One region of the Chryseobacterium sp. C-71 genome, then DNA from elsewhere that is predicted to be linked to it. Evidence: riboswitches for the same ligand, from Rfam matches in the RefSeq annotation. Region 1 holds a riboswitch; the other holds the start of a gene.
The links. Region 1 has a riboswitch for cobalamin ahead of LNP04_RS17650 (acyl-CoA thioesterase). Riboswitches for the same ligand answer to the same signal wherever they lie in the genome.
Positions count from the first base shown of each region.

Region 2: linked by a shared signal. The riboswitch ahead of LNP04_RS05805 (TonB-dependent siderophore receptor) and the one ahead of LNP04_RS17650 (acyl-CoA thioesterase) in region 1 are both predicted to bind cobalamin.

Region 1 covers NZ_CP087131.1:3,799,006-3,809,332, reverse strand. Annotated here, with positions in the region: gene LNP04_RS17670 (hypothetical protein) at 1-53, shown strand, start outside; gene LNP04_RS17665 (ATP-binding cassette domain-containing protein) at 463-1,155, shown strand; gene LNP04_RS17660 (IS5 family transposase) at 1,239-2,003, shown strand; gene LNP04_RS17655 (hypothetical protein) at 2,070-2,867, shown strand; cobalamin riboswitch at 2,932-3,113, shown strand; gene LNP04_RS17650 (acyl-CoA thioesterase) at 3,227-3,610, shown strand; gene LNP04_RS17645 (hypothetical protein) at 3,676-3,912, opposite strand; gene LNP04_RS17640 (HD family hydrolase) at 3,970-4,560, opposite strand; gene LNP04_RS17635 (XAC2610-related protein) at 4,538-5,077, opposite strand; gene LNP04_RS17630 (PadR family transcriptional regulator) at 5,528-5,857, shown strand; gene LNP04_RS17625 (PspC domain-containing protein) at 5,870-7,600, shown strand; gene LNP04_RS17620 (1-acyl-sn-glycerol-3-phosphate acyltransferase) at 7,902-8,498, shown strand; gene LNP04_RS17615 (PaaI family thioesterase) at 8,613-9,047, shown strand; gene LNP04_RS17610 (protease complex subunit PrcB family protein) at 9,160-9,615, shown strand; gene LNP04_RS17605 (hypothetical protein) at 9,666-10,327, shown strand, end outside.
Region 2 covers NZ_CP087131.1:1,277,113-1,287,439, reverse strand. Annotated here, with positions in the region: gene LNP04_RS05810 (YncE family protein) at 22-1,146, opposite strand; gene LNP04_RS05805 (TonB-dependent siderophore receptor) at 1,159-3,183, opposite strand; cobalamin riboswitch at 3,304-3,456, opposite strand; gene LNP04_RS05800 (cytidine deaminase) at 3,642-4,124, opposite strand; gene namA (NADPH dehydrogenase NamA) at 4,232-5,284, shown strand; gene LNP04_RS05790 (DUF2752 domain-containing protein) at 5,317-5,598, shown strand; gene LNP04_RS05785 (CCC motif membrane protein) at 5,631-5,951, shown strand; gene LNP04_RS05780 (ATP-dependent Clp protease ATP-binding subunit) at 6,465-8,960, shown strand; gene LNP04_RS05775 (lytic transglycosylase domain-containing protein) at 9,034-9,897, shown strand; gene LNP04_RS05770 (endonuclease) at 9,969-10,327, opposite strand, start outside.

The DNA of each region.
Region 1 (10,327 bases):
GCGGCACTCACTTTAAAGGTATCGATTCTTTAATCATCATTAATCCTAGATGACGGATTTGCTAGTGTATTTTAAATGCTCGCACCAAACTTTTGTATATATCGAAAAAAGCAAAACTAAGTATAGTTTTGCTTTTTTTCATTAAGCACAAGTTGATATGTGTAATAAATAGAATTATTTTTATATAATGATGACAAATTTCAAAGTTATTTGGATCTTTTACAAAAAATTGCTCCTTCCTGCAGTTTTGTTTTCATTATTTCTCAATTTTGTAGCAGGTATGAGCTATAAAAGTTTTGGATTATGTTTTTTATTAATTTTTCCTTTGATGCATTTTTTTATTTATGAAATGAGACTGAAAAATGAATATCATTTTTATGCAAACTTCGGGTTTTCACAAACTTTTTTATGGGCAATTACGCTGTCTTTTGGATTCATCATCAAAACAATATCAGTATTTTTATGAGTATACTTCATATTGACAGCATCACAAAATCATTCGGTGAAAAAAAAATTTTACAAGATGTTTACTTGTCTTGTGAAACTGGTAAAATAGCAAGCATCTTAGGCAGAAACGGATGTGGTAAATCAACATTATTTCAGATTATTTTCGGGAAAGTGAAAAGTGACACCCAATACATTAAATTTAATGATATTATTCTTAAAAACCAGTTTGACAGAAAAAATAGAATTGCCTATTTGCCACAATATTCTTTTTTACCTAAAAATGTAAAAATTGAAAATTTAATTAAGCTATTCTGTAATGAAGAGAATTTTCAAAAACTTATAGATTCAATTCTAATTAAACCTATCATTAATACAACACCCAACAAAATATCAGGCGGCGAGCTCAGACTTTTAGAAGTTTTACTCATTATATATTCGTCAGCAGAATTTATTTTACTTGACGAGCCATTTCATAGTCTTTCTCCGAAAATTGTTTCAATAGTAAAAGATTTGATTAAAGAACAGTCACAGTTCAAAGGTTTTATCATTTCTGATCATTTATACCAAGATGTTTTAGACATTTCTGACGAGGTATATTTGTTATCTGATTCTTATTTGAAACCCATAAAAGATTTAACAGAATTGAAAAGGTTTAGAGCCTGTTTAAAAATTAAATTAGAAAAAGTTATATGGCGTTTATCTTTATAAAATAAACGTATAAAAAATTGATTGTCAGTTGTTTATGTGTTTTATTTTTCGTAACTTGTTGGTAACTAATCAATTAAGCTACATTGAAACACTACTCTACAAACATTTCTGACAATCAGTGGCAATTTATAAAAAAGACTTTGAACCTCAATAATAGAAAACGAAAATATGATTTAAGAATCATTTGGAACGCCATTATGTATTTAGTGAAAACCGGATGTCAATGGCGGATGTTGCCTGGTGATTTTCCCAAATGGGAGTTGGTTTATTATTATTACAGCAAATGGGCAAATGCAGAGGATTTTGATCTGCTTCTTTCGAAATTACGAGAAACAGTCAGATTAAAACTAAATCAAAATAGAGAACCAAGTCTAGGCATAATGGATAGTCAAAGTGTAAGATGGGGAAACAATCGTTCATTAAATGGTTTTGATGGGAACAAAAAAGTAAAAGGCATTAAAAGACATGTGGTGGTTGACAAAAACGGATTTTTATTAGCAATAATGGTTACTGTAGCCAATATTCATGACAGTAAAGCTGTAGATTTTCTCATGAGAACTTTGGCGTATTTCTTAAGTCCGGTGAAGATTATTCTTGCGGACGGCGGTTATAGAGGAGAAATCACAGAACAGGTGAAAAATAAATTTGGTTATTTGATCAATGTGGTCATGAGAAGTGATGAAAAGAAATGGGAGTTTAAACCCATTTCTAAAAGATGGATTATTGAACGGACTTTTTCCTGGTTTGATAACGACCGAAGATTGTGCAGGAATTATGAACTGCTAATGGAAAATTCAGAAAATATGGTCAAATTATCTGCCATAAAAAATTTATTGTATAAAATTTAAACAGGCTCTTAATTATCTTCCGAAAAATATTTAATTTATATCTTTGAGCTATAAATATTCTTTATAATGACTTTTATAAACAAAGCAATTTATCTATCGGTATTCAGCATATTTTCTTTTTCGTTGATTTTTGCACAAAACAAAGTTCCTTTTGGTGTGGTAAAAGCTGAGGAAGGTTATGCGATGGTACGTGTACACAAAGAAGATTACCGTAAAATCGTCGACAAAATCAGAATGAAAAGAGGTGATGTTTTTGTTTATGTAAAACCAGCTCCCGGCGAAACAGAATGGATTTGGATAAAATATCCTGAAAAAGCAGAAATAGAAAAACCTTTCGTACGATACGACAGCCTTACTAAAGAAGGCATGGTCAACAAGAACCGTATTGCCTTTATTGATCAGCTTCCACAATACACGCCATCAAAATCTAAGAACGGAAAATCATTGATTTTCACCGACAACAGCAATCCTAAAATCCCTACAGCACAAAGAAGTAAAGTGGTGATTGACATTTATCCTTCTAATGCAGGTTTCCGTAAACAGGTAAAAGATGCTGACGGAAATATTGCAACCATCGACAAAGTAAAACCGTGGGGAATCGATAAAGAATTGCCTGAGGGAATGACCGAAATAAAATCGATCAGAGTGCAGCAACCCGGAAGAGGTTCTGTGTTTGTACGAGAAGCAATTAAAAATATGTTTCAGCCAACCATGGATTTTGAGAACATTGGGGTAACATCAATCGATAATGACCATATTTTTCTATATATGATCAATGGTTCGGGAGCGAATAGGTACACCACACTATGGACCATCAAAGAAGGAAAAGTAATCAGCCAGATTATTTTTAAAAATCCCGAATAGTTAAGTATTTATCATTATTTTTACACCCGAAAAGTATTAAGCTTTTGGTCTTATACTATTTGCTTATAGTTTTCAGGAAATTGGTTCTGCCTAACCGCAGATGAAAAGGGAATCGTGTGAAAATCACGAACTGTCGCGCAACTGTAAAGTAACAGAAGTCTTTATTAAAATCCACTGTGCAAAAGGCATGGGAAGGAAATAAAGATGTTACAAGTCAGGAGACCTGCCTATTTCTTTAGACAAAAAACTTTCGCGATTTGAAGTTTGTTGATCTTATGGTTTATCTCAGGAATTTCTTGTTCCTGATCTTTCTGTTTGTTTCAATATATTTCATTTTCGCTTTAATTTAATAATGAAATATGACTACAGAAGAAAGAATTGAAGCTTCCGAGACCCGAATCTTTAAAGCGGTTTTTCCAAATACCACCAATCATTACGACACCCTTTTCGGAGGTACTGCAATGCAGCTGATGGATGAAGTTGCCTTTATTACCGCTACCCGTTTTGCAAGAAAAAGAGTGGTAACAGTAAGCAGTGATAAAATTGATTTTAAAAAACCAATTCCTGCCGGGACGATTGTTGAATTAATCGGGAAAGTAATTTATGTCGGAAAAACCAGTATGAAAGTGAATGTCGAAATCTATACTGAGCAAATGTATTCTTATGAAAGGGAAAAAGCTATTGTAGGTGATTTTACTTTTGTGGCCATTGATGAATTTAAGAAACCAATTCAAATATTATAAATTCAGAGCGGTTTCGGCGGGCCTTTGGCCCGCCGAAACTATTTTCAAAGCGAATATTTTCATTGTTATAAATCATCAACTAAAATCTCCAATCTTATATCAATAGGAATTGTCGTGATAATCAAAATATTATTTTCTTCATCACGGATTTCTACATCGGCATCAGAAAAACTTCCGTCAGGATTTTTTTTCTTTACCCTTACATCTTTTGCACTCAAAAATTTCTTAGGAACTGAGAGTGTGTAGTTATTCTCACTTTGATGATAGTTTAGCTCTTCTCTGCTGTAATCTTTTATCTGCATAATTTTTTTAAGCTATATAACAATCTGTACACCAAAGTTTTTAAGATTAATTTAAACTTATCTCAAAACCTTTTCAGTTTCAAGATTTTTAATCATTAAAAACTGAAAAGCCTCACCCATTTCATCAGAAGCTCTGCTGATGGCATTTTCGAGCATATTTCTTACTTGTTTTTCGGTTATTGCTGCTTCAGTCCAGCTTTTTCCGGAAGTATGAGAATTGAGAATAAAAGGCATAATTCTATCGATAGCACAAGCGAAAATTGCATCTGGAGTTTGTTCTTCTTCAAATTCCAGCCAAAGGTTGAAAAATTCTGAACGAATGGGTTCATCTAAAATTCCAAAAATATTTTGAGCAGACAATTTTTCTCTTTCAAATTTACCCACCATTGCAGCTTCATCAAAAAGGAAAGTATCACCCGCTTCAATTTCTACCAAATCGTGAATTGAAAGCATTCTGATGACTCTCAATAAATCTATATCTGCTCTGTTTTTAGCATAAGGAAATAGAATTTGAGCTAAAATGATAATTTGCCAGGAATGTTCAGCAGTATTTTCTCTTCTTGAATCGTCTGCGTTGTAATTTCTTCTTTGTACATTTTTTAAAGCATCAATTGCCAAAATAAAATCAATTTCTTTCTGTATTTTCATCTTTCGTTTCTTTATAATAAACTTCTCTTGGGTATCTCGTAGTTTTTGTGAACCATTTGTAATCTATAAACTCACTTTTCTTTGTGATAACTGTTTCCCGATCTCTGGTGTCTTCTTCAAATTCATATATTTTTAAAGGATCTCTTTCCAGAATAACATTATATTCTTTGGTAATATATAAACAACATCCTGATTTTAAATACACAATCAATCTTTTTCTTTCAGAATCTACGGTAAACATTGCTGAATTATCTTTTACCAAAGTTGTCATTCCTTCATTCATTAAAAACTGTTTTTGATTGGAATCAAAAATATAAGTATCATATATCAAGTTTCCTGAAAATCTGTTGATCAAAGCTAGATCTTCTAAACCGTCTAAATTAAAATCTTCAAAAATTAAAGATTGCGGCTCTTCATCAAATTCAACCTTTTTTAAATTTAATGAATCTGATTCAATGGTAAAAGTAAAATTTTCTGAAGTTAAGGTTGGAAATTTTTCAGATGTTTTCCTATCCATTTAAAGTGATTGTTGATTTCCCAAAACATTCTTTTTCATTACATGTGGCTATATCAATGCTCACATGATAATTTTTAGAGATTTCATTTAATTCAAAATGATTCTGAGCCCAACATAAAGTTCCAAATAGACTTAACAGGTAGAAAAATTTGTACTTCATGATTTTTAGCTGTTTTTTAAGCATCAACTTAACATAATATATGACAAAAATATAAAATTTCGGTTCCAAAATATCTTTTTTCATAAAATTAATTCAGAACACAAAATCATTTTAAAATTTATACATCTGAAAACCAATACTTTAAATTAATTTTAAAAATAATTTCACTACTTTGTATTGCATATTACCATTTTAATTACATATCTTTGTAATGTAGAATTAGAGAAGGTTTAACTAGCTAGAAACTGAAAACTGATTTTATATAACTCAATAACAAAAACTTACTAAAGATGAATACTGAAAATACCAAAGCGCAAATGCGAAAAGGGATTCTGGAATTCTGTATTTTGAGTCTTATCAACAATCGCGAAATGTATGTTTCTGATTTAATAGATGAACTGAAAAAAGGAAAACTGGATGTCGTGGAAGGAACCCTCTACCCTCTTTTAACAAGATTGAAAAACGGTGAATTTCTTTCTTACAGATGGGAAGAATCTACAGGAGGCCCGCCAAGAAAATACTACCAAATAACAGAAAAAGGCAAAACTTTTTTAGCTGAATTGCAAAATACCTGGAAAGAACTGACAGATTCTGTGAACCAAATCACTCAAAAAATTTAAAAAAACAAAGCTATGAACAAGACACTCTCAATAGGACTCGCAGGTTTTTCTTTTACAATAGAAGAACACGCATATATAAAGCTCAGCGATTATCTTAACGCTCTTAGAAGCTCACTAGAGGCTTCGGAAGCAGACGAGGTAATGCACGATATAGAAATCAGAATGGTAGAAATCTTCAGAGATACTTTAGGAAAACGTGAAGTAATCAACGATGCTGATGTAGAAAAGGTAATTGCTCAAATTGGTTCTCCTGAAAAAATCGAAGAACAGGAAGAAGCTTATTATTCTGAGAAAAATACAAACTCAAATAAAAATAACTTCTCAGGAACTACACAAACTGACAAAAGACAACTGTTCCGTGATCCTGAAAGACAAAAGATTGCCGGAGTTTGCGCAGGTTTAGCCGCTTATTCAGGAATGGATATTACTTGGATGAGATTAATCTGGGTGGGTGCATTTATCTTTCTTTGGGTAGCACCGGGATCATCTTTCTTAGTAGTTATTTTATATTTCATTCTTTGGGCTGTTTTACCGCAAGCAGAGACCGCATCAGATTTTTTGAAAATGAAGGGAAAGCCTTTAAATTTTGACAACCTGAAAGAAGAATCGAGCAAAATTGTACAGTTTGCGAATGAAACTACTACCAGAGCCGGAGAAATTTACATTGAAAACAAACCTCATATCAATAATGCAGGAAGCGGTGTTTGGAATATTCTAAAATATTTAATAGGTGCATTATTTGTCTTTTTTGCATTTGGAAGCATCATTGGAGTATTTGTCTTATTTGGTCTTTTCGGAATAGATTCAGACTTTCCTGGCGCTAACGAGATGAAGTTCTATTTTGATGACGATGGGTTGTACACTGTATTTACTGCATTAATCATTATAGCATCATTGATTCCTGCAATACTATTCAGTTTGCTAAGTATCAAAATTTTCTCTCCAAAAACTAAATTGAGAAATATCGGCTGGGTAATCGGAGTTCTTTTTCTTGCGGTTATAGCATTAGGTACTTATTTTGGAGTGAGCATGGCAAAAAGAGAAATGTTTCTGAAAGGACAAAAGGAAGACACCGAAGAGGTAGCCATCAATACTTTATCTGATACCATTTATGTGGATATGAAAAGTGTAACAATCCCGCAAAACTTTACTGCATACGACGATGATCTTTTTTCTGATAAAATCTCTGTTTACGAGAAAGACTGGGTACATGTAGATGTTACAAGAAAAGCAGATATCAAAACCCCTTATTTAATTATTAAAAAGGAGGCGAAAGGATACAATATTCCGCTTAATGCAAATGTTCCTGTAGAAATTGTTGGTAACAAAGTGATTCTTCCAAATTATATTAAATATCCTTACGATCACCGTTTCAGAGATTACAGTATTGATTATGAATTGGTAATTCCTCAGAATGCAGTAGTTATTCCTTTAAAGAAAGACGGGATCAATTTTGACGGAGATACAGACGGAAACGGAATCAACGATAATGAAGAGGAAGATGACAACGGTGACGATGAAAATGGCAATATTTCAATTGAGAAAAATAAAATCTCTATCAACGGTTCTACCATAGAATACAGCGATAGCGACAGAGACAGCGTAATCATCAACGGCAAGAAGTATCAAAAAGATGAAGCCAAAAAGATTATGGATACAATGAAGATGAACATTGATAAAATAAAAGATGTGGACATCAAAATAAAAGACGGAAAAAAAGAATATTCTATCAAAACCAAATAATTAAACTTGAGAGAGTGGCGGAAGGTGTGGATGTAGAGCAACCGTTTGAAACCCACACCCTTCTACTCTCAAATAAATAGCAAAAATTTTCATTAATAAGTGGTTTATATGCTAAAATAGTCTTATATTCGTAAAAAATTTAACCAATACAAAAACATCAAATCATGGTACAATTAGTTTTAGAAATTGCAGTAAAAATCGCAGATTTAATCAGCAGATTATTTTAAGAGCCATAATATTTCAATATATTTGTAGAGTATAACCATTATTGGTTATACTTTTTTGTTTTAAATTTAAATTCATGAAAAAGCTATTAGGCAAATTGATATTAAAAATATTGGGTTGGAAAGTCGTTATTCAAGGCGATGTCAACAGCCTGAACCGTTGTATTCTGGTTGTAGCACCACACACTCACAACATGGAATACATATTAGGAAATCTTGCTTACTGGACATTAGAAAAGCCACTAAAAATCATCATTAAAGATGCTCATACAAAAGCCTGGTATGGTTCTCTTGTACGAGGTTTGGGAGGTATCGGTATCGACAGAAGCCAAAAAAACGACTTAATCAACTTTGTTGCAAATGAATTTAAAAAAGATGATTTCAGTTTAGTAATCACACCGGAAGGCACCAGAAGTTGGGTTCCGAAATGGAGAAAAGGCTTTTATCACATGGCTCTGGCAGCAAAAGTTCCTATCGTTTTAGCGGCAGGAGATTTCAAAAGAAATATTGTTTACTTAGGTTACACTATTCCCTATGAAAGATTAAAAACTGCATCTTTTATCGAAATAATGGAAGAAATTCAAAATTACTATATCAAAAACGACATCGGGCCGAAAATACCAGCCAATTGGAATCCGAACATTGTAGGCAACGATGCAGAAGTTAGAAGTTAGAAGTTAGAAGTTAGAAGTTAGAAGTTAGAAGTTAGAAGTTAGAAGTTAGAAGTTAGAAGTTAGAAGTTAGAAGTTAGAAGCGAAATTACTCATTACCGATTACTCATATAAAATATGGATACAGAAGGCAAAACAAAAGAAGAAATTTTAGAATTCATCAACAATTGGGGCGAGGAAACTTTTGCAAAGACCCTTGATATACAATTTATTGACATCGATCTTGAGAACGAAACGCTTACCGCAACAATGCCAGTTTCACCAAAAATCCATCAGCCTTTCGGAATTATGCATGGTGGCGCAAGTTGTGTTTTAGCAGAAACGATGGGCTCTAGTCTTTCTAATATTTTCATTGATGGGAGCAAGTATTTCGGAGTGGGAACAAATATCAATTCCAATCATTTACGAAGCAAAAAAGATGGTATCGTAACTGCGGTTGCAAGATTTATACGAAAAGGAAAGACTATGCATGTTTCTGAAATTGAAATACGTGACGAAAAAGGTCAGTTGATTAATCATACAACCATGACGAATAACATCATTAACAGATAATATTTAAAGTAAAAATACTGAAGGCTCAAATTATTTGAGTCTTTTTTTATATACTTGCTGCAACCTTTTGAATTTTTTTCATCTTATAATTGTAACCAAAAAATTATTTATTATGAAAAATTATCTACTTCTATTCTTTTGTTCGGTTTTCTTTATCTTAAACTCTTGTAACGATAATGAAGAAAATACTGATTATAAAACTTCCATAAACGTACAGCAGATCGGGAAAGGTGATTTGGTTGGAAATAATATTCCGCAGCAAAATACGGTCATTACAAATTCTGCACAATGGAATACTCTCCTTAGTAATTTAGATGCCTCTAATAATATTTCAGGTGGTTTTACAGAAACCAATATCGATTTTAATCAGTTTATGATTATCGCGACTTTTAATCAAGTTTTCCCAAATGGCGGACATTCCATTGATATTATTACCGTGGATGAGAACCCGCAAAGCATCGTGGTAGATATTGAAAAACTTCTGACAGGAAACGCAACATCTGTTGTTACGCAACCCTACCATATTGTGAAAATACCAAAAAGTACAAAACCTGTTTTATTTCAATAAACCAACTGCAACCTTTTGAGTTTTTTACATCTTACAATAAAATAATAACCATGAGAAATTTAATTCTACCATTTTTATTGATTTTGACTTTAATGTTTTCTTGTAGAAGTGAGAGTGAGGAGGTGCTTGAACAAAAAAATCCATCTTACGATGTTTATGTAGCAGGAACAGAATATAATAAGGCCTGTTATTGGAAAAACACTATCAAAACAGAACTTTCCAACGGTGACAATATAAATACTAGACAAATAATTGTTGAAAATAATAATATTTATATTACGGGAGCTTTATCAAATAATACAGTAAATAATGGAATACAATATTTTTGGAAAAACAACATGAGAACTGAGGTTAAGCAGTATTTGAATATTCCAAATAATGCTCAATATAATATTGAAAGATTTACAGTTAGTAACGAAGATATTTATTTTGCCGGTTATGTTGAAAATCCAACAACAACAAGTACTTTGGATAAATTTGAACTTTGTTTTTGGGAAAATGGAGTGAAAACTGTTCTCTATAAAAGTCAATATGTTCCCACAGCTCGGAGTATTTTTGTAGATGGCTCAGATGTTTATGTTTCTGCACACAAAGTTGATGGAATAGGATACTTCAAGAATACAACATTCAGCTTGGTAACGGCATACTACATGCACAATTTTGCTAAGAACAGTAACGGTATATATCTCTTATTTCATAAGGACAATAAATA
Region 2 (10,327 bases), 1.7 Mb from region 1:
TTTTGTATTATTTATTTTAAATTATTTGTATAAAAAAGTTAAATGTCCCGGAATGTCTCCAGTTTTGACTTTCCATTTTAATTTTCCGAATTTGTTGTAGCAGAAAAGTTCGCCGGAAGAAGTGTAATCTTTAGCGTCTGAAATAAAAATATCACCATTGACAGGGTTTGCAGCAATGCCGTATGGAATGACAATTTTGGTATCTGATCCGTCTGTTATGAAATTACTGCTTGTTTTTTCTAGCGTGTCAGTATTAATGATTCCGTAGCTGCTTACAGTTCCTCCCGAAGTCCATTCATAACTGATATAGTAAAGTCTGTTTTCTACAATTGAAAAATTACTTACAGGAATATTAAATTCTTTGATAACCTGATCATTTTGAGGATTTAAAACATACGTTTTTGGAGGAATATTTCCGAAGTTTCCTCTAGAGGTTATCCAAAGCTTTCCAGTGTCATCTTTTTTAATTTTACTTAAATTGATGGCAACAGGTATTTTTTTAATCTCGGTGAAAGTATTCAGATCAATGACAGAAACAGTATTATCATAATCAGGACCACTGTATGCACCGGAATTCGCAACATATAATTTATCTCCTACAACTTCCAGTTCGTCGGGTTGTTTCCCAACATAGAGCTTACCGACAATTTGCAGGGTATTGACGTCTACTTTTACCACATATCCAGGTTGTGATGCTCCCACGGCACCACCGTAAGATGTAATGTAAGCATAATCTTTATGAAAATTAATGTATCTGCAGTTCTGAATCTGGATTTCACCAATGTGTTTAGCTGTTTTGGCATCCATCACTTCAATATAATTGGAAAGATTGATGACCGCATACAGTTTATCCTTATACGTTTTAATATCATTACCTACATCTCCCAGACTGCCTACAACATTAGGATTTTGGGCATTGTAATAATTTTCTGTAAAAACTCCGGTAGAATAATCAAAAAAGTCAATCGAAGCTTTGTTGCTTCCCATATTGCCTTCATTAAGTACATAAAGACCTTTGATGTTGATGTCTTCCGGCTCCTGAACTCCCGTGTAGACTGCACCATAGTTAATGTAATCATAATCTTCCCTACAAGACTGAGTTGTAAGAATTAAAAAGAAAACTAAGAATAAATATATTTTTTTCATGTCTGAATCTCATTAAAAGGTTACTCTCAGGCTGACTCTGTAATTTCGTCCTGGCATTGGGTAATTCTGGATAACGCTGTAATTCTGATCCAAAAGATTATTTACTTCCAGGCCTAATCTGAATTTCCAGTCTTTCATATTAAATTCTTTCGTTCCGGAAATATCGCTGGTGTACCAAGGCTGTTCGTAGTTTACCGGAATGTTTTCAGACATATTGTACCGTTCGCCAACGTAGACGAAACTGTAATTAAGCTGCCAGTCTTTATAAGTAAGACCCAATAATGCACTCGCATTATTCTTTGCGGTGTAAGGAATCTGATGCCTGTAGTAAGAAGTAATATTGGTTTTGCTAATATTTAAAGCTTCTGTAAAAGTATAAGTAAAACGGTTGCTCAATAATAAATTTTCTGAAAGAAGCCAGATTGCCAGTGCCGAAAGATCAACTCCTTTTATTTCCACCTCACCCAAATTCTCCATCGTCCAGCGGAATTGTTGCCCTTTTGGATAAGCAATGATTTTATCCCGAACACGATTGTAATAAGCATCAGCAATCAGGTTGATATTTTTTAAAACACCTGAATTAAAATCTTTATTAAATGTAAATCCAAGATCATACTGATTGGTAAATTCTGGTCTCAATTGCGAACTTCCGACTTCCGTGTAATACAAATCATTGAAAGTTGGCATTCTGAAAATTCTCTTATAAAAACCATGAACTTTAAATTCTGCAGAAAACGGCTGATAAGAAGCAAATATAGTAGGCGTAAACTCAGAGCGGTTTTGAGGTGTCGAAAATAAGGTGTTTTCTATTTTTTCCTGCACAAAAGTTCCTAAAACGCTTCCCTGTATTTTAAATTTTTTAAAATCAAACTGTGAAGCCAATGCCACAAGTTCTGTATTTCTTTCGGGATATGCAAACTGTCTTAAATTGGCATCCAAAGTATTAAATTGATAATCTACCGATAAATTGATTTTCCAAAATTTGTAAGGAGAATATTGGTGTGCCGTAGAAACGTAGACCTCTTGCTGTTTATAAGTATTATCTATAAACAGAGGTGTTCCGCCAGGATTGCCATTATAATAACGAGTGTAGTCATCAGCAAATTTAGAGCTGATTAAGAATTTGTATTTTGTAGAAAGTTCTTTCTCAAAACTCCCTTGTACAAAAAAGTTTTTATCCCATTGTCTACTCGAGAAAATATCATTGTTTTTTGTCACTGCGCCAGGAACTCCTCTTTCAGAATCATAATAATAGGTTTTCAGTTTCCATGTTCCGTTATTGATTTTACCAAAAACTCCTACTTCAGCCCTTAGAGCTTCCACATCACCGTTGGTTCTTGTACCTTGGCGTTCCCAACCGAGGCTTCCATCGGGTAAAGCAACTCTCTGATGAAATTTATATTCGCCATTTGCGGTAAGATATTCTGTGCTCAAGGCAACGCTTATATTGTCATTAAGTTTCTGTTCAAGCAATACTGATGGGTTAATTACTCCAAAAGATCCCGAACGGAAGTGAAGATTCACATTGGTTTTTTTTGAATCTGTGAAAACCGGAGTTCTACTTTTCAAATATATAGATCCCGAAGAACCAAAGTCTTTCGCAGACTGAAAAATTTCACTTTTCTGACCATTGTACAATGAGATGGATTCTAAATTGTCTAAAGAAAACCTTCCTAAATCTACCGTTCCGTTTTGCGCATTTCCAAGTGCAATTCCGTCGTAGAAAACACCAACGTGCTGTGTTCCCATCGCCCTGATATTCACGGTTTTCATTCCGCCAATTCCGCCATAATCTTTCAATTGGACTCCGGAAAAATACCTCACAGCATCTGCAACAGAAGTACTGTTCAGTTTTTCAAGCTCGGCACCGGAAAGTTTTTGTGAAGAAATAACACCGGTTTCCTGACGTTTCATATTGAGGATAAGAGCCTTGATTGTTTCTGTACGAATGCTGTCACTTTCTTTTTCTTGTGAAAAAAGAGAAACAGGTGTAGCCAACAAAAACAGCAGCGAAGCAGAGTAAAAATATGTATTCATTCAATTCTAATAAAGCCTTAGTGGTAGCTTTGTGAATGTAATGAATAGAAGGAATTAACCTATAATTGTTTGATACAAATAGGTTTTTAAACCGACTACGCCTCACTCCACGAAAGCTTCATCTATATAATGAATTTAAAAAGGTGTCTGACTTGTGTATGTTTTCTTAATATAATAAAACATCACTTACAGTAGCGGGTCTGCTTCGGATTTTCACCGAATTCCCTTTTTTAAATCAGTGCAAATTTAAGTTTTTAATTAATAAGAGGCAATGAGAAATTGTTAATTTTTAGAATGGTTTTTTAAAAATTCTATAAAACATCAATTGAGAGAATTTTCTCACACAAAAATTTTAAATTAAATTTTTAAGATCAATTTTATCTGTGCAAATCTGCATAATCTATGGGTTTTGCACTCAATTTTTAAACCCAAGTTTTGGCCTTAATCTTACCCTTAACCTACAAAAACGTCGAATCAAAATAAAATGGCAGCAAATCTTTAATAGAATTTACCTTAAAAACTTCCTCATTTAAATTTGAAAAATAAATATCAATATTTTCATTCTGCTTCGTTTCATATTCCATCAGACTTTGTCTGCACGCTCCACAAGGCGGAATTGGCGGAGTTTTTTCTGAAAAATCTCTCGGTCCGCCAATAATGAATATTTTCTTGATGATTTCATTAGGGAAATTAGCGCCAATCCAAAACAGAGCGGTTCTTTCCGCACAAAGTCCTGATGGGAATGCTGCGTTTTCCTGATTGTTTCCCGTGTATATTTCTCCATTCTCCAGCAAAACCGAGCATCCTACCAAAAAGTTGGAGTAGGGTGCGTAGCCATTTTCACGTGCTTGTTTTGCTTTTTCAAAAAGCAGTTTTTCTGTTTCAGTCAGTTCGCTGATGCTTGTGAAATGTTCGTAACCGATTTGTATATCTTTTTTCATTTTGTCGCCGTAAAAAGGGCGATAAATGTAATCCTTTTTAGGGAAGCTGGCAATATCTTTGTTACGATACTAAATTTGTAATTTTAAACTTTTAAAAATTCAATTCAATGTTATATACTCCGATAAAATTTAGAAATGTAGAGATGAAAAACCGTTGGGTGATGTCGCCAATGTGTATGTATTCTTGCGAAAACGGATTGGCTAATGATTTTCATTATGTGCATTACGGAAGTCGTGCTCAGGGTGGAACAGGTTTAATCATGGTGGAAGCTACCGGCGTAGAACCTCGTGGCCGCATTACCAATCACTGCATGGGAATCTGGAACGACGAACAAGTGGAAAAACTTCAGAAAATCGTAGAATTTGTACACAAGAACTCAGATTCAAAAATCGGAATTCAAATCGCTCACGCAGGCAGAAAAGGTTCAACTTGGGAAAATAAACAAATTTCTTTGGAAGAAGGCTGGGAAACTATTGCTCCAAGCCCGATTCCGTATCATCCGACAGAAAGAATTCCGCATGAATTGTCTGTGGAAGAGATAAAAGACTTGGTTCGAAATTTTAAGGATGCTGCAAAAAGAGCGGTCAAAGCAGGCTTCGATGTGGTTGAAATTCATGGTGCCCACGGATATCTGGTTCATCAGTTTCTTTCACCCCTTTCAAACGTACGAACTGATGAATATGGCGGAAGTTTTGAAAACAGAAGCCGATTTTTATTGGAAATCGTTGATGCTGTAAATGAAGAATTGAATGAAAATGTTGCACTTTTTGTAAGAATTTCCGGAACTGAATATGCTGAAAACGGCTGGGATATCAATGATAGTGTAGTGTTAGCTAAAATTTTAAAGAATCATTCAGTCGATTTAGTAGACGTTTCAAGCGGCGGAAATATTCATGGTGCAAAAATTTCTGTTTTTGACGGCTATCAGGTTCCGTTTTCTTCTCAGGTTAAAAACGAAGCGGATGTTAAAACAGGAGCTGTTGGTTTGATTACTTCAACTTCTCAGGCTGAAGAAATTTTACAAAAAGGTGAAGCTGATCTTATTTTTGTGGCAAGAGAGATCCTCAGAAACCCATATATTGCGGTTCAGGGTTCTTTTGAAATGAAAGAAGAAAGTTTTTTCCCACATCAATACCTCAGAGCGAAAATTTCTTCTTAATTTTAGCCTCATCAAAATCACAAAAATAAATTATGAAGATTGAAGACTATATGCTGCCATGCCCAAGCAAAAAATTCTTAGGGATAGAATGTTTCGGATGTGGTACCCAAAGGGCAATTGTATTAGTTTTTAATGGTAAGTTTACCGAGGCATTCCACATGTTTCCAGCAGTGTATACTTTGCTCTTGTTTTTTGGTTTTGTAGCCCTCAATTTTATAGATAAAAAAAGAAATTATGGTCAGATTTTAATATTTTTAGCAATTATTAACTCACTAATCATGGTATTTTCTTACTTTTATAAACATTATTTTTAAATCAAAATATTAAACATTAAAAAAATCAAATTATGAATCAAAAACTGCCAAACGCACAAACAGTGCTAATCTTGGGAATCGTGTCAATCGTTGGAACTTGTTGTTGTACAGGTTTAGTAGGTATTATCTGCGGACTTATCGGATTAAACAAATATAAAAGTGATAAGCTTTTGTATGATCAAAATCCATCAGAATATTCAGATTTTAGTAATTTGAATACTGGAAGAATTTTATGTATTATTGGGCTTGTCTTAGGAGCAATTCAGCTTATTTATACTATTTTCATTCTTGCAACTGTAGGAGTAGACGGTTATATGCAACAGTATGATCAACTAAAAAATATGGGTAGATAATTACGCCTCGTATAAATTATACTAAAAAACCGCAGCAATGCGGTTTTTTTATGCTTAATATTTTTTGGGGAAATTTATTAAGACATAAGAGTAAGTCTTATATTTGATTTAAATTTTAAACCTAAATTTCTATTTCAGAATGAAAAAAAGCAATTTTCTTAACGGTCATCAGCATATTTGTAGTCACAATTGGTTCTGTTATTTTCATTAAATTTGAAAATGACCACAAAGAATGCAGTCAGAAAATTGAATTTTCAATAGGTGAAAATGGAGAAAAAATAAAAACAGAAAGGCATATTTGTAAGGAGAAGTTTAATTTTTAAGCTAAGTTTAAATTAAATCTTATTAAAAGGAGTTTTAAAATTCAAAACAATTAGATGTAAAATTATTACTGGATTCCAAAAACACCCACACTCTCAAATAAACCATTATTAATTTTAGTGATTGACAAAAAAAACTTATTTTAGTTACACCAAATAAAATGTCACCACAAATATTAATATTGAAAAGTAAATGGGAGTATTAGTTACCAACGAAACAGTAAAACAACTTTTTCACATCGCCCAGTCAATTGCGAGAGAGAATTACAATGCGACATACGACGGTCCGCACATTCTTCAGGCTTTAATGCATAAAGATATCGGACTCAATGAATTCTTAAAAAACATCGATAAAGATCCCGGATATTTCTACGAATGGGCAGATGTGCGCATCGAAGATTATCCCAAAACAACACATCTTCCCAGTGAAGTAGGTGAGGGCGAATTTGTAGATCAGATTCTTGAAGAGGCTGACGACATCAGGTTGAAATTGGGATTGGATGAGATTACCCCAATCTGTATTTTGACGGCGATCGTAAAACCACAGGTTGCCTTTACTTTACAACAACTCAAATCTTTGCCTCTCAGAGAGCACGAAATATTTAATTTATACAGAAAAGATACCCCTTATGCTTCACCAGAAAACAGTGAAATTTCATCGCTCTTTTCTAATGGAAATGACTATTCAGACAATTCTTTTCCTTCGATTAAAAGTTATTGCATAGACCGAACTGCTCAAGCCAGACAAGGTACTTTAGAAAATATTATCGGTCGTGATAAAGAACTGAGAATGCTGGTGGAAATTCTTTGTAGAAGAACAAAACCCAATGTGATTATCATCGGTGAACCAGGTGTCGGTAAAACCGCTTTGGTAGAAGGTTTCGCTACAGAAATCATTAAAGGAAATGTCCCGGAAATGCTTAAAAATGCTACTTTACTAGAATTAGACACTGGAGCTTTATTGGCTGGGACTTCTTACAAAGGCGAAATTGAAGACCGCTTGAAAAAAGTAATCAACGAGTGCAAGAAGATTGAAAAAGCGATTCTTTTTATAGACGAAATTCATGCACTTTTAGATCCCAAAGGCAGCATTGGAAATATTGGAAATATCCTTAAACCTGAATTGGCAAGAGGGGAAATTACCGTAATCGGAGCAACCACCCATGAAGAATACAGAAAAATAATTGAACCGGAACAGGCCTTCAACAGACGTTTCGAAGTTTTAACGGTTAACGAACCAGATGAGCAAACTTGTGTCAAAATGATTGATGTTCTTCTGGATGGTTACAAAATGCACCACGGTATCGAAGTTGATAAATCGGCACTTCCCGAATGTGTACGTCTGGCAAAAAGATATGCAAAAGGTAAAAAATTGCCTGATGCTGCAATTGACCTGCTTGACCGAACAATGGCTGCCATCAAAATGCTGGATGAGCTTTCTGAAAAAGAACTTCAAGACTGGAAAGAAAATTATGAGAATATTCTGAAAGAAGAATTTTTGGATGAAAAAGATAAAGCCGACGAATTAATCTGGAATTACAATTTACTGAGGGATAAAATCAGCCCGATTTTGTGGGGATCTTTGCGAGAGCAGCCACAGATTGATAACTCTATGCCGATCGAGCATCTTCAGAAAATCATTGCAGATACTTTTACAGAATTGATAGAACATGCTTCTGTAAAAAGAGAAAAAGTAGGTAAGCTTGAATTGGCGGCTGTAATGGCGGCAAAAACCAATATTCCGATTGGGAAACTTCAGGCTCAGGAAAAAGAGAAGCTTCTGAATATGGAATCTCTTTTACTAAGCAGAGTCGTTGGTCAGGATCATGCATTGAAAGTGCTTTCTGATGCCATCGTTGAAAACCGAAGTGGGTTAAACAAACCCGGTCAACCAATCGGATCATTTTTCCTTTTGGGGCCAACTGGAACCGGGAAAACTGAATTGGCGAAATCTATGGCAGAACTCTTTTTTAATGATGAAAAAGCGATGGTTCGTTTTGATATGTCAGAATTTAAAGAAGAGCACTCAGCAGCATTATTATATGGTGCGCCTCCAGGATATGTCGGTTATGAGGAAGGTGGAATGTTAGTTAATAAAATCCGTCAGCAACCTTATACCGTAGTTTTATTTGATGAGATTGAAAAAGCGCATCATTCTGTTTTCGATGTCTTTTTACAAATTATGGACGAAGGAAAAGTGCATGATAAATTAGGAAAAGAAGGAGATTTCAGCAATGCATTAATTTTATTTACTTCAAATATCGGAAGCGAAGAAATTGTAAAACAATTTGAAGAAGGAAAAGTTCCCGAATCATCTTCTCTGATGCAGATTATGTCAAATTCAGGCAGATTCAGACCAGAATTTTTAGCAAGAATTACAGAAATTATTCCTTTTGCACCAATCACGGAATCTATTGCTGAAAGAATTTTTAATATTCAGTTAAAATCACTTCACAAATCACTTCACAGATTAGGAATGACGCTTTCCATCACTGATGAAGCGGTGAAAAATTTAGCTTTAGGCGGATTCAGCAGCAAATATGGAGCGAGACAGATTTCCGGAGTCATCCGATCTCAGCTGGCAAGACCGATCTCTAAAATGATTGTGCGCGAAGAAGTGAAATCCGGGCAAACTCTTACTGTTGATTGGAGCCAAACTGAAGAGAAAATCGATTGGAAAGTAGAATAATTGATTCAATTGAAAAAAATCAGAATGCTGAAATTTATTTATGCATTCTGATTTTTAAATTAAGATAGTAATAATGAAGATTTATTTCAATAAAATAGTATTTGCAGCAGTCTTTTTTGTTTCTTTTGAAATGGCATCTGCTCAGTATCTCTCTGCTAGTGACACTTCTGAAAGCAGTGTGAGAAAGTACAAAAACATCATCAATGCAAATAAAGACGTTGTTCAGTTTATAGAAAATTCTTTAGCTAAAAAGGGACTTCCAAAGCATTTGAGAAATTTACCTTTAATAGAATCTCATTTTGACAGAAACATTACTTCGCATGCCGGTGCAGTAGGGCTTTGGCAGTTTATGAACGCCCACGCCAATCAATACGGTCTTACCGCAGATCGTCGTAACGACATTTACAGAAGTACTAAAGTGGCAGTGGTTTCTTTGGGAAATCTTTATAAAAAATATGGCAATTGGGTAACTGTTATTGCGGCATACAATTGTGGAGAAGGGAATATTGCCAAGGCGATGCAGTCTGCCAATTCAAGTCAGTATCATGTTTTCTCTAAATATTTGCCGGCAGAAACGATTAACCATGTTAAAAAATATCTGAATGCTTGTTATGCGACAGGAGAACTCAACAGTGTTTTGACCAATTACAATTCTTCAAGAATGCAGAAAGTATTTGATGCAAGATCCGGCTTGAAAGAAGAATCATCATTATCTGAAACCGAAATTAATGCAGGATTCAGCTTAAAAATTATTGCTGAAGAATTAAAATTAAGTTTAAATGACATTCTCAATTGGAACCCTGAAATTGAAGAAGAACTTCAGACTACAGGAGAAAGTACTTTATACCTTCCAACAGATTTGATGCCTGATTTTTTATTGAAGAAAAATAAGATTTTGTCCCGCTCTATAAAAGAAGGGAACATTACTTCAAAATAAATTTTTACTAAACAAAAACTAAAAGACTTCCCTGCAAAAGAGAAGTCTTTATTTTTTTAATTAAAATAATCTTACTTCACAATAAACTTCAAGCTCGATTCATCTAATTTTAAAATATAGATTCCTTGCTGAAGATTTCGTGTTCTGATAGATTTTCCGTTTTTAAAAGGCTGATTTTCCGTTTGCATCACCTTCCCTTGAAGGTTGTAAATTTCGGCTTTTTGAATGTTTTCAGTTTCACCTTTTACAAAAACCTCTTGATTTGAAATAGGATTTGGGTAAACTTGCAACTCATAGGATTGCGTATTTTCTGTATTCATTATACTTTGTCTTGCAGATCCTGCAGAACAAGTCCAGCTTAGATTGTCGATGGCTACTCTGTTGCTTGAAGAATTATTGACCAAAGTGACAATCACATTTCCTGAAACAT